Linked DNA regions of Roseivirga sp. BDSF3-8. The protein of the gene in region 1 interacts with the protein of each later gene in a pairwise test. Links are inferred from orthologs where the notes say so. Each region holds a gene or a part of one and is shown on either strand. Other genes may lie near its edges.

The links.
Region 2: the proteins of sucC (region 1) and sucD interact in binary tests that used the Escherichia coli proteins (3 or more experiments, as listed by UniProt). The link is inferred for Roseivirga sp. BDSF3-8 from one-to-one orthologs.

Annotation. Positions count from the first base shown.
Region 1 is NZ_JBGNFV010000001.1:4,062,644-4,075,020, reverse strand. Bases 3,077-5,908 are described here. They hold sucC (ADP-forming succinate--CoA ligase subunit beta), read left to right. Parts: upstream 3,077-3,802; coding sequence 3,803-5,014; downstream 5,015-5,908. Other genes in these bases: AB9P05_RS16835 (hypothetical protein), read left to right, coding at 5,735-5,908; AB9P05_RS16840 (hypothetical protein), read right to left, coding at 5,076-5,237; AB9P05_RS16850 (ABC transporter ATP-binding protein), read right to left, coding at 3,077-3,644. Also shown: AB9P05_RS16865 (ATP-binding protein), read right to left, coding at 1-996; AB9P05_RS16860 (sigma-54-dependent transcriptional regulator), read right to left, coding at 1,038-2,399; AB9P05_RS16855 (peroxiredoxin), read left to right, coding at 2,548-2,994; more of AB9P05_RS16850, read right to left, coding at 2,991-3,076; more of AB9P05_RS16835, read left to right, coding at 5,909-5,923; AB9P05_RS16830 (tetratricopeptide repeat protein), read left to right, coding at 5,920-7,389; AB9P05_RS16825 (hypothetical protein), read left to right, coding at 7,510-8,352; AB9P05_RS16820 (organic hydroperoxide resistance protein), read right to left, coding at 8,403-8,837; AB9P05_RS16815 (S-adenosylmethionine:tRNA ribosyltransferase-isomerase), read left to right, coding at 8,984-10,195; AB9P05_RS16810 (mechanosensitive ion channel family protein), read left to right, coding at 10,242-11,213; serA (phosphoglycerate dehydrogenase), read left to right, coding at 11,713-12,377. UniProt on the Escherichia coli protein: Succinyl-CoA synthetase functions in the citric acid cycle (TCA), coupling the hydrolysis of succinyl-CoA to the synthesis of either ATP or GTP and thus represents the only step of substrate-level phosphorylation in the TCA.
Region 2 is NZ_JBGNFV010000001.1:2,916,911-2,929,232, forward strand. What follows is about bases 5,226-8,002. They hold sucD (succinate--CoA ligase subunit alpha), read left to right. Parts: upstream 5,226-6,066; coding sequence 6,067-6,939; downstream 6,940-8,002. Other genes in these bases: AB9P05_RS12015 (hypothetical protein), read right to left, coding at 5,226-5,323; AB9P05_RS12020 (DUF86 domain-containing protein), read left to right, coding at 5,549-5,947; AB9P05_RS12030 (TetR/AcrR family transcriptional regulator), read left to right, coding at 7,066-7,644; fabF (beta-ketoacyl-ACP synthase II), read left to right, coding at 7,650-8,002. Outside these bases: AB9P05_RS11970 (sodium:solute symporter), read left to right, coding at 1-440; AB9P05_RS11975 (hypothetical protein), read left to right, coding at 564-1,823; AB9P05_RS11980 (sensor histidine kinase), read left to right, coding at 1,906-2,925; AB9P05_RS11985 (LytR/AlgR family response regulator transcription factor), read left to right, coding at 2,922-3,701; AB9P05_RS11990 (hypothetical protein), read left to right, coding at 3,780-3,956; AB9P05_RS11995 (hypothetical protein), read left to right, coding at 4,029-4,181; AB9P05_RS12000 (hypothetical protein), read left to right, coding at 4,264-4,422; AB9P05_RS12005 (hypothetical protein), read left to right, coding at 4,521-4,664; AB9P05_RS12010 (hypothetical protein), read left to right, coding at 4,685-4,828; more of AB9P05_RS12015, read right to left, coding at 5,006-5,225; more of fabF, read left to right, coding at 8,003-8,897; AB9P05_RS12040 (PaaI family thioesterase), read left to right, coding at 8,905-9,339; AB9P05_RS12045 (2-hydroxyacid dehydrogenase), read left to right, coding at 9,369-10,364; AB9P05_RS12050 (hypothetical protein), read left to right, coding at 10,414-11,061; AB9P05_RS12055 (WG repeat-containing protein), read left to right, coding at 11,147-12,322. UniProt on the Escherichia coli protein: Succinyl-CoA synthetase functions in the citric acid cycle (TCA), coupling the hydrolysis of succinyl-CoA to the synthesis of either ATP or GTP and thus represents the only step of substrate-level phosphorylation in the TCA.

The DNA.
Region 1 (12,377 bases):
ATAGTGTTGCTCAAAGTGAATGAGTTCTTTGTACAGATGCTGGGCCACGGGGTTATCGTGCACCATAGAACTAAGGGTCCGGTTCCTCAGGTCATTTTCATCAGAACCCAACACATTACCGGCTACCTCGTTTATCAGGACAATTTTTTGCTCTTCATCCAGGATGATAAGTCCTTCATTCAAGCTTCGAATGATACTTTCTATCCTACCTTTCTGGGCGCGTATTTCTGACAGGTTACTAAACTCATAGGCTTCAAGCTTAACAGACATGTCATTATAAGCCCGCATAAGCTCTCCCAATTCATTATTAGGTGATTCGTATATGCGGTGGCCATATTCTCCGCTGGAGATGCGCCTGATCATGCTGGTGAGGTTTTCTACCGGCCGCATAATACGCTGAGGAATAAAATAGGCTGCCAGCCCGGAAATAATAATCACCAGGGCAATAATGAGCACCATATAGGTGCGGGCATTGTGATAGATCTCCTGAGAACGGCGGCTGTTTTTGCTGAGGGCGGAGTGGTTAAGGTTCACCACATCCCTGATATGAGCCCGAAGGTTTTCAGTATGATCCTGGATCATACCTACATACCGCACAGGCTCTCTGCTGACAGTATCAGGGTTCCACAAATAAGGCTTGAATTCCTCCCAGTCGTGACGGATTTTCAAAAGCACTTCTACCTCCTCAGAGGCCTCAAGTGAGTTTTCGAGAATAAACAGGTTACTTTGAAAGATGCGCTTTTCCCTGAAAAGGACTTCCTTGAACTTCTCTTTGTCGTAGCCCTCTTCTATCGCGTACTTTACAAAGATCTGCTCCATTTTAGACAACGACTGCAGCAACTCTTCTCCTGCCTTTACACTTCGATAGTGCACATTGAGGATGTCATCGGAAGCCTTTCCTAATTTTTGTAAATAATAACCGAAGACACCTGCCAGCAGGATAGACAGGGCTACTATGAAAAAGTAACCAATATGTATTTGGGTCTTTAGTTTCATCTACGATCGATGATCAGTTAAAAAAATAGTAGCAAGCTACTTTAATCGATACCGTATTCTTTAATCTTACGGTAGAGGGTTGCTAAGCCGATATCAAGCCTTTTGGCCGCCTCGCTTTTGTTCCCTTCCACCATGTCCAGCACTTTCAATATGTGCTGCCTTTCTATGGTTTTAAGTTCAACATTCATGCCATCGCCGCCACTTTCTCCATTGACATTTAGCTTATCCTTTATCTCCACAGGAAGCACATCATAAGTAAGCTCATCGCCATCGGCAAGTATGACCGCTCTTTCTATAACGTTTTTTAGCTCGCGAATATTCCCCGGCCAGTCATATGCACGCAATGCATGGATGAATTCACGGCTCATACCTGACAATTTTTTATTAAGCCTGTCGGCCTGATAGGTCAGAAAACTGAGGGCCAGCAGATTTATATCATCCCGTCTTTCTTTCAGGTTAGGCAACTTAATAGTAAAGGTACTTAATCTGTAGTAAAGGTCTTTTCGGAACTCATTATCAGTGGCATTATCCACCAGTTCCTTGTTAGTGGCCGCCACAATACGGACATCAATAGGAATAGGGGTTGTATCTCCCACACGATTGATGGTCCTGTTTTCCAATGCACGCAGCAGTTTGGCCTGCAAATCAGTATTCATTTCTCCGAGTTCATCCAGAAAAATGGTTCCCTGGTTGGCTACCTCGAAGTATCCCTTTTTATCGTTATTTGCCCCGGTAAATGATCCTTTTTTATGCCCAAACATCTCACTCTCCTGAAGATCCTTGGGTATGGCTGCACAGTTAATGGCAATGAAAGGTCCTTTGCGCCGTCGGCTGGCAAGGTGTATGGCCTCAGCCAGAAGCTCTTTTCCGGTACCCGTATCACCCAGAAGGAGAACCGTGGTATCCGTTACGGCCACCTTTTTAGCCAGTTCGATCATCTGGTTTACCGGCTGACTCTTACCAATTATCTTACTAAAGCTCGACTTGCTCTCCAGCCTGTGTTCCAGTTCACGAAGCTGCCGGTTCATCACCGACTTCTCTATGGCCTTGGCTGCTACGAGGGGGAGTTTTTCATCCCCATCACCCTTGGTCAGGTAGTCGAAGGCTCCAAGCTTCATAGCCCGGACACCGTCTTTTACATTTCCATAAGCAGTGAGTACGATAATCTCAGTGAGTGGATAGGTGGCTTTTACCTCTTTCGTAAAATCAATCCCGTTTCCGTCCGGCAATTTCACATCGGTAATGAGCAGAAAGGGATCCATATGTTTGATCAACTCCCTTGCTGCAGCCAGGTCACCAGCCGTTTCGACCTGAAAGCCTTCAAGGCTCAGTATTTTGGCTAGTAAACTACGTAAATGGGGTTCATCTTCTACGAGAAGAATTTTTTTTCCTTGAATATCCATATAGCGGCAATGCCTGAAAAAAGTACCGTTTCTTTTGCGGTTAAAAAGTAAGTCCCTATTTAGCGGGAGCTAATTCATCGTGCTAAATTAAAAATTTTAGTCGAAAAGCATATAATTCCGTGCCGGACACAATTGTTTAGAAGAGCTTATGCCCTTAAAGAAAAATGACGCTGCACCAGACTTTTCCCTGCCATCTACATCGGGAGGCACTTTTACGCTAAGTAAAGAACTAAATGAAAAGCCTGCGATCCTCTATTTTTATCCAAAAGATTTTACCCCCGGCTGCACCAAGGAGGCATGTAGCTTTCGTGATGAGTTCGCTGCCTTCCGTGACCTGGAGGTAAAGGTACTCGGCATCAGTCGTGACAATATCGAGACCCATCAACGATTCAGAAAAGAGCATAATTTACCCTTTCATCTGCTGTCTGACCGGTCTGGTGAAGTAGCCAAAAAGTATAAAGCGCTTATACCTGTAGTAAAGCTCCCACGCAGGGTCACCTATCTTATAGGGGCAGATAGGAAGATATTAGCCGTGTACGAAGATATGTTTGGCGCAGAAAACCATATTCGCCGGATGATCCGGGAAATAGATTAGTGATGGATGAGGCCGTCGCTCATTGTCAGCATACGGTCTGCCATATGAGCCAACTCTTCATTATGGGTAACAATGACGAAGGTCTGCCCGAATTCATCACGCAGCCGGAAGAAAAGCTTGTGCAATGCTTCAGCACTTTTACTATCCAGGTTACCACTGGGCTCATCTGCAAATATGATGGCCGGCCTGTTGATCAGGGAGCGGGCCACGGCCACGCGCTGCTGTTCACCCCCGCTCAGCTGGGAGGGCTTATGTTCGAGTCTTTCTGATAGTCCAAGAAAACCCAGAAGCTCCTTACCCCTTGCAACGACTTCCCTCTCTGGCCTCTTGCCTATGTAAGCTGGTATACACACATTCTCCAGCGCGGTAAACTCAGGGAGCAGGTTATGGAACTGAAAGATGAAACCGATCTTTTCGTTTCTGAACCTGGCAAGCTGCGTATGGTTCAGGCCCGATATCTCCTTGCCTTCATACTTGATAGATCCGCTGTCAGCCTGATCCAGCGTACCTAATATATGCAGCAGGGTACTCTTGCCGGCACCAGACGCCCCTACGATACTAGCCACCTCACCTTTATATATCTCTATATCGATCCCCTTCAGTACCTGCAGGTGATTGTATCGTTTACTGATATTTTCGGCTTTAAGCATACTAGCAAATATTAGGATAGCGCTTCAGCGCTGTTCAGGCGCCAAACATACAAAAATATTCTGTACCAGAGCATGAAAGACTTCCCCCCTCTACAGGCTCGGGGTTTGCTATAAAAGGCATAAACGTGTACATTCGTGCAAAAATTTTTTACCCGGAAATGAACATACACGAATATCAAGCGAAAGAGATACTGAAGTCCTACGGGGTTCGCATACAGGAAGGCATCGTAGCCGACAATGCAGCGAAAGCCGAAGAGGCGGCAAAGCAGCTACATGCGGAAACCGGTACGGACTGGTATGTCATAAAAGCACAGATACACGCCGGTGGCCGTGGTAAAGGCCAGGTGAAAGAGACCGGATCAAACGGTGTAGTCCTTGCCAAAAGCCTGGGCGAAGTAGCAGACAAGGCCAAAGCAATACTTGGTGGTACGCTTGTAACCAAGCAGACCGGCGAGGAAGGTAAAAAGGTAAATAAGGTGCTTATCGCACAGGATGTTTACTATCCTGGTGACAGCGAGCCTAAGGAATACTACATGGGTATCCTGCTCGACCGTGATAAGAGCCAGCCTGTGATCATGGCATCTACCGAAGGTGGTATGGACATTGAAGAGGTGGCAGAGAAATCTCCGGAGAAGATCGTTAAGGAGTGGATCGATCCTGCAGTCGGCCTTCAGGGTTTCCAGGCTCGTAAGATCGCCTTCGCACTTGGTCTGGAAGGCCAGGCCTTCAAAGAAATGGTGAAGTTCGTACAGGCACTGTATAAAGCCTATGAGGCAAGCGACTCATCTATGTTCGAAATAAACCCTGTGCTGAAGACAAGCGATAACAAAATACTGGCAGTAGATGCCAAAGTTGGTCTTGACGATAACGCCCTGTTCCGTCATAAAGACCTGGCCGAACTTCGTGACATCACAGAAGAAGACCCCCTCGAGGTAGAAGCCGGTAAGAGCGGTCTTAACTACGTGAAGCTTGACGGTAACGTAGGCTGTATGGTAAATGGTGCCGGACTGGCCATGGCCACTATGGACATTATCAAGCTTAGCGGTGGTGAGCCTGCTAACTTCCTGGACGTAGGCGGTGGAGCTAATGCCGAGACAGTAGAGGCAGGTTTCCGCATCATCCTGCAGGACCCTAATGTAAAGGCTATCCTCATCAACATATTCGGTGGTATCGTACGCTGCGACCGTGTGGCCAATGGTGTAGTGGAAGCTTACAAGAAGATCGGTAATATTGATATCCCTATCATCGTAAGGCTACAGGGTACTAACGCTGAGGAAGGCGCTAAGATCATAGAAGAGAGCGGACTGAAAGTAAAAAGTGCCATCCTGCTTAAGGACGCCGCTGCAAGAGTGAAAGAAGCGCTTAGCTAATAAGCCTCTTTCTCTGAAAATATAAAGGAGTTGCCAGCAGGCAGCTCCTTTTTTTTGTCCCTTAATTAGGCAGGTAACATCCTCCCGTATACGTGTCCTTGGGCTTACAAAGATGGTTATTTGTGTGGGCCAGTGTATTCCCTCCTTTTATCTTTTCGGGTCTTGACACATTCTTGATAAAGCTTTCTACCTCAAAGCTGTTTAGATTCAATTTCCTTTTCATAGTTGTTTTAGTTTGGTTAAAAATTGATTCTCTACGATCATTTCAAAAAAAATCGCAGTAAAAATTAATATTATTTTTTCAACAAGACCAACACATCCTTACATTATTAAAATATCTATTTTTTGAATTTTTAAGCTTATTTTCCATTATCCCTGTTATCATTTGTCTGAGGCATTATTTGGCAAGAACGACCAGAATAGTACCTGCGTAAAACTTTGTGGTTGAATTATTCATTTTTTAGATAAAAAGCTTATAATTGTACTTTCAACAGAGGAAATCACGGAATAAGTGCCTGTCACTCCGAGGATTTTCATAACAGCCAGACTATATATTCATGATCGAATGACCAGTACCATACCAGCTATATCCTATCCGGAGAATAATTTTCACTGTATTTATGGCTGCATTGGTACTTGATTAGGTAGTATAATCTACAGGTGTATGCGTGTATGTGAAATGAGAAAATTGAATAAAAAACACCATTAATTTATTATACTATGATTAAATCTTTAACTTTAGAAGAAAAGTGGGTACGTTTTTCATTAGAAAATGAGAAAACAGGAAGGCTGTTTGGAGGTACCGGAACAGGCGCAACCCCTCCCCCTGTCAGCGAACCACCATTAGGAGGCGAAGAAGAAGAAAATAACACAAGCGCTCTAGCGGTAAGTATTCTAGTTAATATATGAAAGCCAAATTTCTATCAGCTATTTGCCTGCTCTTAATAGGGGTAGGCTGTCAATCAGACATTGAAAAGGAGCTCACCGAAGCTCCTTTATCTCAAGAAAACATTCACAATATCCTTGATGAGGCCAGCACCCTTAAAGAAGTCAATCCGGCTTTAAGCCTGGAAAACGCCCAAAAAGGACTCACCTTAAGTAAATCCATCAACTACGCTAATGGCGAATTGAGAGCATACAGCATTCTTTCCGCCCTCTACATGTACCAGTTTAATGATCTGAACAAGTCTCACTACTACCTGGAGGAATATGGTAAAGTGATGAAGCAAAAAGAAAGTCAGATCGACCTTTCAAGATACTATTACAACAAGGGTGTCGCTTACTACAATGAAAAGAAATTCACCGAATCATACCGGTTCCTGATTAAAGCAAAAGCCCTCTACGAAGAGCTTGGTAATAATAAAGGACTTAGCAACACCTACTATACCCTGGGACTCATTCGCTCAGAAACCTTCCAGTACGACGAGGCTAAATCACACTTCGAAAAATCCAGGCAATTAGCTTCTGAAGCTAAATATGATCTTATCGAAATTGCGTCCCTTGAGCAATACGGCAACATCCTTCTTTGGGAAGGAAACTTCAGAAAAGCCAATGAGTATTTTAAAAAGAGTACCTCGCTAGCCCTGGAGGTAAATGATCTGGAAAACGTTGCTGACGGCCTTAACGTCACCGGATATTGCCTTATTCGCCTAGGGCATTATTCCGATGCCCAACATACACTCAGCGAAGCCCGCCGATATGCTGAGAAAGCCAATTCGGATATTGAGAAAGGCAACCTCAACCTGTATTTAAGCTACCTGGAAGGAACAAAAGGTAACCATGAGACCGGTCGCTCTTACCTCGATAATGCCGTAAAGATATTCCAAAGTCTTGATATGCAGGACAAACTGATGGAAGTATATGGTCAAATGGCCTGGCATAACACAAACTTGGGCGACCTTGAAGAAGCTAAAGCTTCTATCGAAAAAGGCCTGACATATATCCAGTCAGCAAGAAAGATAGATACCGACCAGTTTTTTGTATATGCCTATGAAGTGGCCAAAGCTACAGGCAGTCAGGCAGATACTTACCGTTACAAATATGAGCAGGCCAACCTGGAACTGGACCGTCGCAGAAAAAATGACATGGCGGGCATGATGAAGGTCCAGGCAGAGCATGAAGAAGCTATCGCGGCCAACAAGCTTGAGCTTGATAAGGCCGCCCTCGCACTGGAACAGGCCCAGGTAGAAAAGCTAAATCTTACACGCGGAATGGTAGTTGCCTTCATACTACTGCTGGTAGTAGCCGGTGCCTCTCTATCTATTGGCTTTATTAATAACTTCCGCGCGTCTAATGACCTCCGCAAACTGAGCAAGGACTTCCTTAACAACAGCAGTGAGATCCTACAGAAATACGGCGCATCTAACAGACGCTAGGTAAGTTTACAAAAAAAACTAACTTTCAAAGCCAGAGAGATCTGGCTTATTTTTTTGCTAAAAATCAGAGCCATATGCATTAAATGTATTTCAATGTAATTAATTTGGTAGGCCATTAGCATGTCAACAGACCTCATTATCCTTTCGATCTTTTCAGTGATACCCCTGGCATTTGCCCTTGTGGTATTAGCACCTGCCTACCTGAACTGGCAGAACAAACGAATACTTAAAGATATTGTAAAGCTCTGTGACAACCGGCTGGAGCAGGAGATGATCAGTATGTGGCTGGCGGATAACTATGAAGTTATTCCCTTTGACCGGCAAGCCTATCATGATGCGGCAAGGAAGATCGTGGCTGCCCTTTTGCACTCCGGCTATAAGAAGCCCCATAAGCGCATTAAGCGAACCATTGAGGAATTTAGCTGGCTTACGGAAACAGACACCTCGCCGATGATAGAGGATATCCAGACCATGCTTACCAGGCTAGACAGTGTAATGAACACGCTGGAGGAACTCCTGCAATACAAGACACTGGAGGAAAAAGGCATTTTCTATGCACTTAAAGAGGTGTTTCAGTATAACCTGGCAGACCCTGCGCTCAATGTCTCCATTAAGTGTGATGTGCCGGAAAAACGCTACGAAGCCGACTTTGAAAAGCAACTGGCAGAAGGGTGTATGCTCATGCTGATAGAAATGACCTACAACCGTACCGGTACAAATATCGTGATGGACCTGGAGTTTTGGGAAGACCGCGTGATCATCGATGTATTTGATGATGATGAAACCTATACGAATGTGGATCTGCTGTTGCAACCTCCTGCCTTGTGGCCCTTTAACTTTCTGTTTGTAAGGCTTATAATCAAAAAGTACCTGGGGGGAAAGTTTACCGGCCCGCTTAATTACCATGGCGGCCTGCACCTGCAAGCCACAGTAGAAACTCCGCGGCTACCCGTAGAGGCATGAAAAAGAGGATGCCTTTTGAGACATCCTCTTTAATTAAAGGGAGAGGTCGATTACTTTGTCGTTACTTCCACTTCTATATTTCCTCTGGTTGCCTTACTATAAGGACAAACCTGGTGTGCTTTTTCAGCAATGTCCTTAACTTTATCTTCATCCAGTCCTTTTATAGACAGACTGATCTTAACAGCCAGTTTAAAGCCACCATCTTCGGGGTCCTTCATAAGCGTAACATCCGCTGTTACTGAAATATCTTCAGGCTTGGCACCTGCATTCATTTTTTCGGCCACCAGCTTTACTGCGCTACCATAGCAACTGGAGTAACCTGCTGCAAACAACATTTCCGGATTGGTATAATCCCCTCCGGGTCCACCCAATTCCTTAGGCAGCCGGCTTTCCACATCTATAATTCCATCACTTGTTTTAATATGGCCATTGCGTCCCCCCACGGTGGTAGCAGAGGCTGTATAAGAAGGGTTATTTTCTGACATGGTCTGTGTATTATCTATTTGTTCAACTTGTCGTTAACCATAACAGGTGCCTCCCCAAAGTGTTGAAGCTAAAATGGAACAGCAATTAGAAATATGGCCTGCTACCACTATATTTGCACCGCTTTTCGTACAAATACATTTCCAGAATGCAGTATATTGACGATATAGAACTTATCGACTACCTCTTTGACCTACCCGATGAGCGAGTAGCCAAGCACCCGCTCGAGAAGCGTGATGAGAGTAAGCTGCTTACTTATGCAGGCGGCCAGATAACCCACCAGACCTTTAAGAATATTGGTAAACACATGCCCACCGACGCCACTCTATACTTTAATAATACCCGGGTGATTCCCGCCCGCATGTACTTTCAAAAAAGCGGAGGTGCCATTATTGAGGTCTTTTTACTTCAGCCCATAGCCCCGTCTCCAGTAATTGCCGAAGTAATGACATCACGCGGAGAGTGCACCTGGAAGTGCATGATAGGCCGCCTGAAGAGGTGGAAGCAAGGTCAAAGCCTGGAAGCTGATATTTCTACAGAAAAAGGTACCGCCCGGCTTACGGCTTATCTGGAAGACAGGGAAAGCCTGATCGTAAAATTCACCTGGAATAATCCCGGTATTGAGTTCGTAGACTTGGTGGAATCCGCCGGAAGTGTGCCCCTCCCACCCTACCTGAACCGCGAGCCGGTTGCCGAAGACAAGCAACGTTACCAAACAGTGTACTCCCGGGAAAACGGAGCTGTTGCTGCTCCCACCGCCGGGCTGCATTTTACAGACGAAGTTATTTCAGATCTGGAGCAGAGGGGAATAACCAAAAACTTTCTCACGCTACACGTAGGAGCGGGCACCTTCCAGCCTATTAAAAGCGAGAAAGTAACCGAACACCCTATGCATTCGGAACAGATTGTAATAAAAAGAGGTAACCTGGAGAGTTTGCTTAGCGGAAAGCCGGTAATTGCCGTAGGTACTACCAGTATGCGCACCCTGGAAAGCCTCTATTGGTATGGCGTGATGCTTCTGGAAGATGAAGACGCTCCCTTCAACGTTCCTAAGCTGGTAGCCTACCAGCGCGCTGCGGAATCCCTGCCAGGACTGGAAGAAGCTATGCAAGCCGTTTTGAATCGTATGGAGCGTGAAGAAACCGATCACCTGATCGGCCATACCGAAATATTCATTGTTCCCGGCTATACCTTCAGAGTATGCAGAGGACTGATCACCAACTTCCACCTGCCAGGCAGCACCCTTATTCTGCTGGTGGCCGCATTTATAGGTGAAGACTGGCGTAAGGTATATAAAGAAGCAATGGAAAACGGCTACCGGTTCCTTAGCTACGGAGATTCAAGCCTCCTTTTGCCTTGAGCATGGCAGAAAATACCATATTTTCATATCTTGCCTTCTGCTAATCATGGAGGATATACTAGAACAGTGGGACAACCTTTCCCTTACTCAGATATGGGAAAGGGTAAAAGACTTTTTCAGCTACACCCTGTTTAATCTTGGTGAGTCAGAGGTAAGCCTGCTTACCCTTATTTACTTTGTACTAGCCCTGGTAGCCCTCTTCACTATGGTGAGCAGGTTACAGCGCGTTCTTGTCTATAAGATCCTTACCAGGTACAGACTTGATATAGGGGTAAGAGAAAGTATCGGCACTATTTTCCGGTATATCACCCTTATACTCGGGTTCTTTATTATTATTTCCTCTATAGGCATTGACCTTAGTACGCTGAGCATTCTGGCAGGTGCACTCGGTGTAGGTATTGGTTTTGGTCTGCAGAACATTACCAACAACTTCATATCCGGCATTATCATACTCTTTGAGCGGCCTATTAAGATAGGTGACCGCATAGAGGTCGGCGATATTAATGGAGATGTGGTCAATATCAGTGCCCGTTCCACTACAGTGGTCACTAATGACAATATTTCAGTCATAGTGCCCAATTCACAGTTCATTGAAAAAGAGGTAATCAACTGGAGTCACAATGACCGTATGGTCCGCTTCCGTTTTCCCGTTGGTGTATCATACAGAGAGGACCCTGGCCATGTACGTGACCTGCTGCTGGAAGTAGTGGAAGAGAACGGTGGAGTCCTGAAAAATCCTATACCCGATGTGCTGTTTGATGGCTTCGGAGACAGCAGCCTTAATTTTCATCTGCGCGTATGGACCTCAGAATACATCAACCGCCCCCGTGTACTGCGTAGCGAGATCTATTATGCCATTTTCGAGAAGTTTCGCGAGCATGGCATCGAGATACCGTTCCCTCAGCGAGACCTGCACCTTCGCAGCGCAGACCCTGAAGCGGCCATCTCCTTTAATAACGGCAGCCCCAAGACCCCTAATAAGCCACTAATCGATCCGGGTGATTCAGGGAATCAATAAACAGGGGGTATCTCCTCCTATCGATAAGCCCTGGGGATCAACTCTCTGTTTTCCTTTTCCTCATACATTGCCCGGTGGCTGGCATCTTCGCCGTGTATATCCTTTTATAGTATGCCCCTGTGGCATCTTGCAGTTTTTGTATTTATCCTATAACCGCCCTTTGATCTATTCTATAGTAAACCTATAGTCATCCCATAGTCAACATATAGTGATCGTGTGGAAAAACTATAGCCAACCCTTTTGCACAATTCTGTGACACCCCCTCCATCCGTTACCGGCAACTATCTCTAGGCATAATACCGTACTTCAACCTCTTACTAAACAATAAGATGTAGCAATCTTTTGTATGAAAATGGTTTCCTCAATATATCGCCTGGTAAATTATACATAGCCTGTGGCATTGAGTAGTACCGATTATTTTGATATGTTAGCCATGACATAGAAGAATGAGCAAACGTAAACCCTGAAGAATATTCATCTTAGCTCATAACCAAATCGCATGGAAGCGAACAAATTTTTTATTATTGATTTTGACAGTACGTTTACCCAGGTTGAGGCACTGGACGTACTGGGTGAAATAAGCCTGGAAAACCATCCCCAAAAAGACGAGCGGCTACAAAAAATTAAAGACATAACCGACCAGGGAATGGACGGGGGTATGTCTTTTCGTGAATCACTGGAAAAGCGGCTGGAATTACTGGATGCTCACCGTGACGACCTCAAGCCACTGGTGGAACACCTTAGTAAAAAAGTCTCCTCCAGCTTTAAGCGAAACAGAGAGTTTTTTGAAAATAACGCCGATCGAATATTTATCCTCTCTAACGGGTTCAATGAATTTATCACCCCCATAGTGACCGAATATGGCATAAAAGCAGCTAATGTCTATGCCAATAAATTCATCTTTGACGAGAAAGGGAACATCATCGGATTTGATAAGGACATACTGCTAAGTAAAAATAATGGCAAGGTAGAACAGCTAAAGCGGCTGGAACTCGATGGCGATGTCTATGTAATTGGAGATGGATATACAGACTACGAAATTAAAGCCTCGGGGCTGGCCAACCGCTTTTATGCTTTTACAGAAAACGTAGAGCGCACCAAGGTAACCGAAAAAGCCGACCACATCACTCCCAGTCTTGATGAATTCTTATACGTGAATAAAAT
Region 2 (12,322 bases), 1.1 Mb from region 1 along the record:
GGTTTGAGGAAAAAGGCGAGGCATTGTCAGAAAAGAAGCGCCGTACCACCAGGCTGCTCGTCCACATAACCTTCTCCTTTCTCATTTTTCTGGTAGTCATTATTTTCAAAATAGTAAATGAAGATAGTGTCATTAAGATGGTATTCACCGCCGCCGGATACACCTATGGCCCCCTTCTCGGGTTATATGCATTTGGCCTCTTTACCCGCTATATCATTCGGGATAAGTACGTCATAGCCGTGTGCCTTATTTCTCCCCTGCTGGCCTATGAGACCAGTGTGTACATGCTTAAGTGGTTTGGTGTAAATCTGGGCTTCTTTGTGCTCGTGGTCAACGGGCTTTATACCTTTCTGGGCCTGATGCTCATCCGGCAAAAAGGAGCACGATATACCCCTTCAGAGCATGAGAGAGTAGGCCGAAGGGCTGTTTCTACAAGATAGTACGTCCGGTTCAGTAGCGCCATGTCCCGGTTCGGCAGGCTTATCTCCCGGTTCGTCAGCATCACGTTTCTATCCTTAAGGTGATTTTGTTCCTTTGTTTCAGGTCAAAAACACTAAATCGATATGAAAAATAACTTTTCCAAACCATTCCTGCTCGCGCTGGGCCTGATCATGGCCCTCATGATCTCATTTCAAACCCTCTGCCATGGTCAGAGCCCTGGGGCCATATACGGTACCATAGAGACCATCGATGGCAACAGCTACACCGGAGCCCTTCGCTGGGGAAAAGAAGAAGCCTTCTGGAGTGATATGTTCAACTCCCAAAAGACTCGTAATACCAATGTCAAATACCTTTCAAAATCAGACTATGAGAAAATGAAAGGTGAAAAAGAAGAAGGCTGGAAGTGGAACAACTACTCCATCAGTTTCATCTGGGACGATGAATACCATGCCACCACCCATTCCTTTGCCTGCCGTTTTGGCGACATTGCCCGTATTGAACTCAAGGGACGTGAGGAAATAAACCTTGTGCTCAAAAATGGTGAAGAGATAGAACTCGAAGGAGGCTCTAACGATATAGGAGCCGACATACAGGTCCGGGACCGCGAGATAGGAGAGATCAGTATCCCCTGGAACCGCATCGAGGTGATCAGTTTTTCCGAAACCCCCGATAATCTCAGAGCCCATTTTGGAGAAGCCCTCATAGGCACAGTAAAAACCGAAAGAGGAGAATACACTGGTCGCATACAGTGGGACCACGACGAATGCGTGGGCGAGGATAAACTGGATGGCGATACACGCGACGGCGATGTGTCAATCAAGTTTAATAACATTGCCGCCATCAAAAAAGACGGTCGAGGTTCTGAAGTTACCCTGCGTTCAGGCAGAACCATGTACCTCTATGGTAGTAACGATGTAAACAGTGGGAATAGAGGCGTGGTGATAAACCTGCCTGACCTCGGTAAAGTAAAAGTAGGCTGGGATGACTTTGTAAGCCTCGAGCTTATCTGGGGTAGAAATTCAGATATGATGGGCTACAAAGATTTCCCCAAACCTGAGAAGATCAGCGGGACAGTCAGGACTACCAATGGTCAGACCCTCAGAGGAGAGCTTATCTATGACCTGGACGAAACCTGGGACCTCGAAATGCTTGATGGCTCAGATGAAGATACCGAGTACAGCATACCTTTCAGAAACATAAAGCGCATTAAACCTAAAAACTACGCGTACACCGAGATCATACTTAAAAATGGTCAGAAGCTCTTGCTTGGTGATTCACAGGATGTCACCGATAAGCACGATGGAGTACTCGTGTTCACCTCTCGAGACAGCAGCCCTAAATATGTCGTGTGGGACGATATAGACGAAATACTCATAGACTAAGTAGACTCCCCAACAACAACTGCCGGTAAAGGGTCGTTTTTATAGCACCGGCCCTTTATCTTTACTCCCAAACCACAAAACGATGAAGCCTTTTCAGAAGCATGCTGTAACGGCTCTTGTAGTAATGGCTATTATTTCAGGGCTGATTGCCTACGGCGCCTGGCTAGACTTATCCACCAATACCTACATCGCTGTAGGATGGATAGTGCTTCTTATCCTGCTCCTGGTGGCGGGCAACAGGTATATTTCCCGCTTTCTGGACAAAGTCCTTCCCTGGAAAAAATATACCAGCCTCAGGTTTGCCATTCACGTCCTGTTAAGCCTGGTGTATAGCCTCCTGTGCCTGAATATCAGTTACTACACCTTCAAAGTAGCCTTTACGGAAGACCCCCCCACGCCTTACCAGATCACCGTAATGAATGGCTTTGGCCTTATGCTCGTGCTGGCCGTCATACTCATCTATTTTTCCATATACATCCTAAAAGCCTGGCGCAGGTCCACCCTCGAGGGTGAGCGGCTGCAAAAAGAAACCATAAAGAGTGAACTGCAGGCACTCCGCACCCACCTCGACCCTCATTTCCTTTTCAATAATCTCAATATTCTTGACGCACTGATTGAGAAGGACCCCAAGGCCGCACGGCATTTCCTTACCCGCTTTTCAGAAGTGTACCGCTTTCTGCTGAAAAAAAAGGACGCCGAACTCATTACCCTTACCGAAGAGCTTGATTTTCTCCAAGCCTACCTGTTCCTCATCCAGACCCGGTTTAATGATAATGTACAGGTGCACATGCACGTCTGCAAGGCACACAGGGATATGTCCCTTCCGCCGCTGGCACTCCAGATTCTTATCGAAAACTGCCTGAAGCACAATATGATCGATGAGGATAGCCCACTCCACATCAATATCATATCCAGGAAAGACGGATATATCAGTGTAAGTAACAACCTCAGACCTAGAGAGCACAAATTGCCCGGCACAGGTACCGGACTGGAAAATATCCGTAACCGCTACAGCTATTTCACCGATAGGAACGTCAATATCCAAACCCATGAAGGGCAATACATCGTGGACATACCCTTAATTGAAGTTGAAGAAATATGAATATCCTCCTGGTAGAAGATGAAGCCCTCGCCGCCGACCGTACCATAAGTTTGTTGAGTGAAATAGATCCCTCCATAAATGTTCTTCACACCTGCCGGTCAGTAAAAAACACCGTTGCATGGTTATCCACTCATGCAGAGCCTGACCTCATCATCAGTGATATTCAACTGCTGGACGGCATAAGCTTTTCCATATTTACCGAGTGTCCCGTTACCTGCCCCGTAATCTTTCTCACGGCCTACGATCAATATGCCATCCGTGCCTTTGAAGTAAACAGCATTGCCTATTTACTTAAACCGGTGGAAAAAGAAGTTCTGGAAAAGGCCCTGGACAAATACCGACAGGTGAAAAAAGCCTTTGCTGAACAACGGCCCGAGGAAAGACCTGAGATGGATTATGAAAAAGTCATGCGCGCCCTCATGGATAAGGCCGCAGATTACAAGAGCCGGTTCCTTGTAAAGGTAGGTCAGCACATCAAGGCAGTCTCGGTAGAAAAAATAGCCTACTTCTTTACCCAGGATAAGATGACCTACCTCGTTACCCACGATGGCAGAAAGTTTCCGCTGGACAATAGCCTGGACGAAGTATCACGCAGCGTGGATCCTCATGTCTTTTACCGGCTCAACAGGAAATATATAGCTCATATTGACGCCGTATCGGAAGTGCAGCCCTACTTTAAAGGCAGGCTGGTGGTATACCTGAGGCCGGACCCTGAAGAGGAAATCGTAATAAGTAGCGAAAAAAGCGGCCCTTTTAAGGATTGGATGGATCAATAAACTGCCAAGCCAGAAATCCTTTAAGGAATCGTGTTTTTTTAGTAACTTAAGAGGACTAAACTAAAAAGACCGTCTACTATGAAAAAGACCAAACTAACCCTCTCTTACCTCAGGGTCAGTTCATTTATCCCCGACACTAGTAAACTGCGTGGCGGGGCCAAGGCCTACGAACCAATCATGACCCCTCCCGACCGTGCCACTGGCGATACATGCCTTTGTGCACCTACCTACTGGGAAGGATGTGAGGAGGGATAAATATCCTGTTTCCTCTTGTATTATTAACTATATGACCGGCACCTCCCGATGTCATTGAAATCATTATTATTTATGAAAAAAAATCGTCTTAGACTATCAGAACTGAAAGTATCCTCATTCATATCTGTTCCCGCTAACCTGCGGGGCGGAATTGAACGCGACATTGCGAATGACTCACCTTTATGCGGCCCCACGTACTGGGAAGGGTGCGAGCAAACCCACTAAAAGCTTATGTATGGTGGTTATGGGCGGTATAGGTTATAGCTGACCGGCCTCTTTTAATCAATAGTTCAACTATTTTAAAACAATGAAAAAGAAAAGATTGCAGTTATCAGATCTTAAGATCAGCTCATTTGTATCTCACCCTATAAGGCTTAAAGCTGGTGGTCGGGCACTTGCAGATACGGAGCCCTGTTCTCCGCGCTGTGCCCTTACCGAATGGGACGGATGTGAGAAGGTACAGTAAATCTTAATATGATCTCACCCGGCCACTTTACAGTAAAACAGGGTGAGTTCATTCATTTATCGTAACCCTTAGTATTGACTAAATACTTTATTTAGATTATGAAAAAGAACAGACTAAAACTATCAGAACTAAAAGTCAGCTCATTTGTGGCTGATACTGCCAAACTGAAAGCCGGCCTGGCTCGTGACAGGTTTGACAACTCCCCCCTGTGCATGGAGACAGAGGGGTGTAAAGAATATTAAATACCAAATCACAATTTTTCATGAAAAACAATAAAATAAAGCTCCGGGAGCTTAAGGTGAAATCATTTATCGCCGATCCTGAAAAGTTGAGAGCAGGTATTAATGATGTCTGGGGCGTCACTCCCGATTCTCCCTACTGTGTGCAGACCTGGGATAATTGCTGATTCTTAAAAACAGATAATAGAAAGCCGGACCTATGATTGTGGGACCGGCTTTCTTTTTTCCATATCAGCAAAAAAATAAAAGGAGCGCCAATCGAGCGCTCCTCTCTCTGTTTAACCAAAAACCAGATGTACAGCAAATGTATGGTGGTAGGTATGATTGTGTTAGGTGAAAGCGGTTTAGTCCACCAGGTATAACTTTGTTTCTGAGCCATCCAGCAGCAGATCACTATCGTTTAGTAAGCTATTCAGTTCAGGGTTCAGGGCGTTATTTTCAATAATGTACTCAGCCACCTTTTCAGCGCTGGTGTTGTAGAATGTATAGGTTGTGAAAGCAGAAGTCTCTCCCTGAGCTTTCAGATAGTCTCCAAGTAATTCATATACTTCATTACTGCTCTCTTCTGTGCGATCATGTCCGGAGGCATAGGCCGTATTCAGGCCTAATACCAGGGCGGACATGAAAAGGAAACTACTTATTTTTTTGTCGAGCGTTTTCATAATGTCAGTGAGTTTTTGGTATAAAAAAATTTGAGTAAATGACCTTGATTATTAGTTGGCAACCGCTGTGCCAGAAAAGCAAAAATACCTATTTGAGGGTTTAAATGACCTTTTTGTGATCCGGAGTAGAAATATGTGTATCAAAAACGTACACCGGCCGGACGATAGTGAACGGCAAACATATTAGTGATAGGGGTGTTACCTAAGAAATCTTGAATAGCGCATATGATTACAGAAGAAGATCAGGTACACCTGCAAAATATATCCAATGCCATTTTGGAGATCGAAAGCTACACGCAGTACGAGGACTTTAACCAATTTACCCGCGAGGAAGAAACCAAGGCTGTTGTATCCCGCAACCTTATGCAAATAGGCGGTGCAACAAAACTTCTGTCTGATGATCTCAAAAACAGGCTGGCCGATATGGATGTCCGTGTGATGGAGTTACTCACCAATGCCGACTACAATTATTATGTAGAGCGGGACCATCATACCCTTTGGAACATTATTAAAAATGACCTCCCCCGTATCCGGGAGATGGTTAATACCGTTAGCGAGAAGTTAAACCGCGAAGAAGACTTCCCCAGTGAACTGGAAGACAGGCCCGAAAAAGGGCTCGAATAAGAAATTGCCAAGTCAGCAAACCTGAAAATCGCAAGCCGGATGCACTAACGTCCGGCTTTCTTCTTTGCGTAAGCCGGTAAACTTTATATTTTTGTGGCAAAATTTTTAACCCGGAAACAATGAGTGTTTTAGTCAATAAAGATTCCAAAGTAATCGTCCAGGGCTTCACCGGTTCCGAAGGTTCCTTCCACTCGGAGCAGATGATCGAGTATGGTACCAACGTAGTCGGAGGGGTAACTCCCGGAAAAGGAGGTCAGACGCACCTCGACCGCCCGGTATTCAATACCGTAAAAGAGGCTGTTGAGAAGGCAGGCGCCGACGTTTCGGTTATTTTTGTTCCCCCTGCTTTTGCTGCGGACGCTATAATGGAAGCCGCCGATGCCGGTATTAAAGTCATCATTGCCATTACCGAAGGTATTCCCGTACAGGACATGGTATCTGCCAAGCAGTACGTGAAGAAACGCGGTGCAACCCTCATTGGACCTAACTGCCCCGGCGTAATCACCCCAGGCGAAGCCAAAGTAGGTATTATGCCAGGCTTTATTCATAAGAAAGGCACCATAGGCATCGTTAGCCGCTCAGGTACGCTTACTTACGAAGCAGTAGATCAGATCACCAAAGCCGGTCTTGGCCAGAGCACATGTATTGGTATAGGCGGTGACCCTGTTATCGGTACCACTACCAAAGAAGCCGTTGAACTACTCATGAACGACCCGGAAACGGAAGGGATCATCATGATTGGTGAGATCGGTGGTAGCATGGAGTCTGAAGCCGCCCGCTGGATCCAGGAAAATGGTACCAAACCTGTGGTAGGATTCATCGCCGGGCAAACAGCCCCTCCTGGTCGCCGTATGGGACATGCCGGAGCCATCATTGGTGGTGCAGATGATACGGCAGAAGCCAAAATGAAGATCATGCGCGAGTGCGGACTTCATGTAGTGGATTCTCCTGCCAATATTGGCGAGACCATGGTCAAAGCCCTCGGAAAATAATTAAGGAAGAAATATCCTCAGTTTCAAGGCCGTCCGCTATGCAGCGGATGGCTTTTTTTGATCTTTTCCCTTATCATTCAGAACATTAAAGGATAATCCGCCGTACTTACCTACTAGTAAGTAAGTATGGAAGATAAGCGTGATACCAAAATTCAGATACTCGATCTGGCCGAAACCCTTATCAAGACCAAGGGCTATTTTGGCTTTAGCTATCGTGATATTGCTACCCAGTTGAATATCCGGAATGCAGCCATCCACTATTATTTTCCTGGTAAAGAAGATTTAGAGCTGGCAGTTATTGAACGGGAGATATCGCGGTTCCGTAAATGGAAAGATGCGATAGACCACAAAGTAAGTTGCGCCGGAAGGCTGGAGGGGTTTATTGGTATCTACAGACACCACCTGAACAATCGTAGCGCTGCCTGCCTGGTAGGAGCTTCCGCCACGGTTTTTTCTATACTGCCCGCCCGCCTCAGAGAAAAGGCCAGAGAGTTGGCCACTGCGCTGCTGTCCTATCTTAAAGCCCTACTCGATGAAGGCCGGGAAACCGGGGAGTTCCAATTTTCAGGAAGTACCGGAGCCAGAGCTTCCCTTATCACTGCCTCACTGGCGGGGGGGCTACAACTCGCCCAGGTACAGGGAGAAGCCTTTTTCCATACCATTGCCAGTGAAATTATTAGCGATCTGACACATTCAAATCAATAAAGTATATGCAACGCCGTGTGGTAATTACAGGAATGGGAGCCATTACCCCCATTGGGTTAACTGTAGAAGATTTTTGGGCCAGCCTGCTGGAAGGTAAAAGCGGAGCCGCCCCTATCACCAGGTTTGATCCCGAGCACTTTAAAACAAAGTTTGCCTGTGAGCTCAAGCAATTTGATGCACAGGATTACCTTGACCGCAATGAGGTACGCAAAAACGATCCCTTTGTGCAGTATGGTCTCATTGTGGCAGGACAAGCCATAGCCAATGCAGGCCTTGATCTGGACAAGACAGACCGCTACCGCACCGGTGTAATCTGGGGTAGCGGAAATGGCGGTATCCATACTTTCGAAGAGCAGGTAAGCGAGTTTGCCACAGGTACCGGCGTACCCCGCTTCAATCCATTTTTCATCCCTAAGATACTGGTGAACATGGCGTCAGGCATGATCTCCATCAAATTCGGGCTCAAAGGGATCAATTATACCACCGTGTCCGCCTGTGCTACCGGCACCTCCGCCATTATGGATGCCTTTAATTACATCCGGTGGGGTCAGGCAGATATTATGCTTGCCGGTGGCTCTGAAGCCCCTATTACCAAAGCCTCCATTGGTGGCTTCAATGCCCTCAAAGCCCTGTCCACCCGGAATGAAGAGGCCCAAACCGCCTCAAGACCCTTCGATGTCACACGCGATGGTTTTGTAATGGGAGAGGGGGGAGGCGCCTTGGTGCTGGAGGAGCTGGAGCATGCCCGTGCCCGCGGGGCTCACATTATAGCAGAAGTTGTCGGCTGCGCTCAAACATCAGATGCCTATCACATGACCGCCGTCCACCCCGAAGGCGAAGGCGCAAAAAGAGGCATGCAGCTTGCCCTGCAGGATGCAGGCCTGAAGGCATCTGATGTCGATTACCTCAACGCCCACGCCACCTCTACGCCACTTGGAGATATTGGAGAACTTAAAGCCATCCAGTCCGTATTCTCCGGCAATGAAAAGCTGAATGTGAGTGCCACCAAAAGCATGACCGGCCACCTGCTTGGGGCCGCAGGAGCTATAGAGGCCATTACCTGCATACAGGCCATTCGCCATGGGGCCGTTCCTCCTACAGCCAATACCAGTCAGCCAGATGATGAAATTCCGGCGGGCCTTGATCTGACCCTTGGTAAAAGCGTGCAGAAACCTGTAAAAGTCGCTATGAGCAATACCTTTGGTTTTGGCGGACATAATGCCATTGCCCTATTCAAAGCATTTGAGAACTGAAAAAATTATGAATAAAGCACTGGATTTTCTTACCTCCCATATCGGGACTGAAATTACCAAGAGTCCCTCACCATTCGGAAACTGGCTTGGTGGCACCATCATATCCGCTGAAGCAGGGGAGGTAGTGCGCGAGTTTATCGTGAGAAGCGACATGCTGAACCCCCTGGGGACCCTGCATGGAGGGGTAACGGCCGCTATGATGGATGATGTTCTCGGTATGACCGTGTATTCCCTCAATCAACCAAACGTGCAGGTAACAGTAAACCTCAATGTAGATTATTTTCTGCCGGCCCGGGCAGGTGATGTGCTCAGAGTAAAAGGAGAGGTGGTCAGAGATGGCAGGAGACTCATTAATGCCTTTGTCAACGTTTATAACGAAGACGAAAGATTAGTGGCCCGCGGTACATCCAATCTTATGAAAAGCGAAATGCCCGTAAGATAGTTAAGTAAGAAAATATAACTACAACTATCGTGAAGATTGCTTTTTTCAATACCAAGTCCTACGACCAGGCCTACTTCGATAAGGCCAATGAGGCGTTTGATATTCCTATCAATTATTTCGAGACCTCACTTAATGCCGATACAGCCACCCTCGCCCGGGAGCATGAAGCAGTTTGCGTTTTTGTGAATGACACAGTAGATGCTGAAGTTATCGAAAAGCTCGCTGAAGGGGGCACCAAGGTCATCCTGCTCAGAAGTGCAGGCTTCAATCATATAGATATAGAAGCCGCAGAAAAGCATAAAGTTACCTTGCTACGCGTACCTGCCTACTCTCCTCATGCTGTGGCCGAGCATGCATTAGCACTTATAATGACCCTGAACCGGAAAACCCACAAGGCCTATAACCGTGTCAGGGAGAACAACTTTTCCCTTGAGCGTCTCACCGGGTTTGATCTGTACGGAAAGAAAGTCGGCGTAATAGGCACCGGTAAGATCGGCGCTATCTTCGCCCGGAATATGCAGGGCCTGGGCTGCGAGGTGGTGGCATTTGATCCCTACCCGGATGATGAACTTGAAAAGCAAGGAGTAAAATACCTGGAATTGGATGAGCTCTTTGGAGAAGTAGATATTATTTCATTGCACACACCTCTCAATGATAAGACCCATCACATCATCAACAGTCATGCGGTATCTCTGATGAAAAAGGGCGTCATGATCATTAATACCAGCCGGGGAGCCCTTATTGATACCAAGGCAGTTATAAAGGGCCTTAAAGACGGGCACATTGGCTATTTGGGTATTGATGTGTATGAACAGGAAGAGCAACTTTTCTTCAAAGACCTTTCCGAAACCATTATACCTGATGATATGATTGCACGGCTGATGAGCTTTCCTAATGTCCTCGTTACCGCCCATCAGGCATTCTTCACTGCGGAGGCACTGACAGAAATTGCTCACACCACCCTCCAAAACTTACAGGATTTTGCCGATGAAAAAAGCGATCTGCCCAACGAGGTAAAACGTTGATATAGCTTTTGGTACAAGGTTTGCCGTACTTTGGGAAAATAGTTAAGATATGGCTTTAAGACCCCTGCTTTCCGTTTTTCTCCTTTGCATACTGCTAGGCTCAGTTGCCCCCGCTGCCAGGGCACAGTATCATCAGCAGTCCCGCAACTACGATTCCAACAACCCCTACGCAGCCCTGCCCAATCCGCACGAAGTAAGAGTAAGCTACGGCTGGCTTACCCTGCCCTACCTGGCAGAAGTATCGCTGGATTTTATAGGAGAGGAGCTCAGCGGCGGTAATTATGTTTCGGATAATAGCAGATACTCCGGGGGCGTGTTTATTGCCTACAGACATCATATGCATGAGCGTATCACCTGGGAAGTTTCAGGCGGATATGAGCGGGCCCGTCATGATGTACTACTTGGAGGTAGCCTCGCAGGTGACAGCAAGGCCACCTACTATACACTCATGGGTGCATTAGACTTTTATTATATCAATAACCCTAACTTTCAGATGTATTCCGGCCTCTCCCTCGGTGGTACCATCCGCAGGCAAAAAGCCATAGTTGAAGGCACCCCCTTATCCGCGAATACCACCCTCGTCGCCTTTCAGGCAGATCTGCTCGGGCTGCGTTTTGGTAACAGGATAGGTGCTTTTGCCGAGTTCGGTGTAGGATACGAAGGGCTGGTAAAACTAGGGGTAAGCGGGCGTTTCTAGTGTTATTCGAACTATATCCTCCCTTCAAAGTTGATTTATAGCTCATAAGGAGCGTAGTTTAGCATCCTTTATAGGAAGCAAAAGCATGAGAAAACACCTTCTTGTCCTGACCTTCATATGTCTCGCCGGCCTGGTATTAGCAGGTCCTGGCAAAAGAGCCCTTAGGCTGATTCAAAAACACAAGTTTGAAAAAGCTGAAAAGGTTCTTAATAAAGGCCTGGAAAAGGATACCCTCGCCCCGGCAGTACACTATGCCTATGCTACCCTTTACTTTGACTCAGCCTACACCCACGTCAATATTGACAGTGCCTATTCCCATGTTCTGAAAGCAGAAGCTCAGCTGACCTACCTGGATGACAGGGACATTGCCAAGCTGGTGAAAATTCCTGCCGGACCGCAACATATCGCCTATTTAAAAGACCAGGTAGATAGCGCTGCCTTCTATCGGGCTGCTGCACGGCATACTGAGCAGAGCTACCAGGATTATTACCTCACTCATGCAGATGCCGCCCAAAGGCCTGAAGCAGAACGCAGGCGAAATGAGATCGCCTTTGATGAAGCATCCAGACTTAATACCTATGAGAGCTTCAGTCATTTTATGGAAAAATACCCTGAGGCACCTCAGGTAAAGGAAGCAGGAAAGCTATATGAGATCAGGCTGTATGAAGATGCCACCTCGGATAATACCCTGACCCAGTACCGGCAGTTTATCCGGGAGTACCCATCCTCACCATACCTTGAAGATGCCCGTCAGAATGTACTTATGCTGCAGACACTCAACGGTGAGCCCGACAGTTTTCAAACCTTTTTGAATGAATACCCACAAAGCAAGTGGTCACCCCTGGCAGCAACCTACTATACTTTTCTTACCGGAAAAACACCTCAAAATATAGCTTCCCCGCTAAATGACTCATTGGTATACCTCCTCCGACTGGACAGCCTGCCCATCTTCCCCGTGAGGCAGAGCGGAGCCTTTTCCTTTTACTTTTCTGATGGCAGTAATGTGAAAGGTGTGCAATTGGACTCTATCCCCGCAGACTATCTTTGCGGAGCGATAAAAGGCTTCGCGTTTAATGGCTACGAGGGAAATGCAGCGGTACTCTATAGTAGATTGGGAGAGAAGATCACCGTCGGCGTAAGTGAAACCGAGCCGCTTGCGGGCGGCTCGATGATCATTAGGAAAGGAGAGTACTACGGGGTGGTTCACCCCCGCAGTGGAGCAGTACTGCCTGCTATATATGATGACATCCGTCAGGCCGGC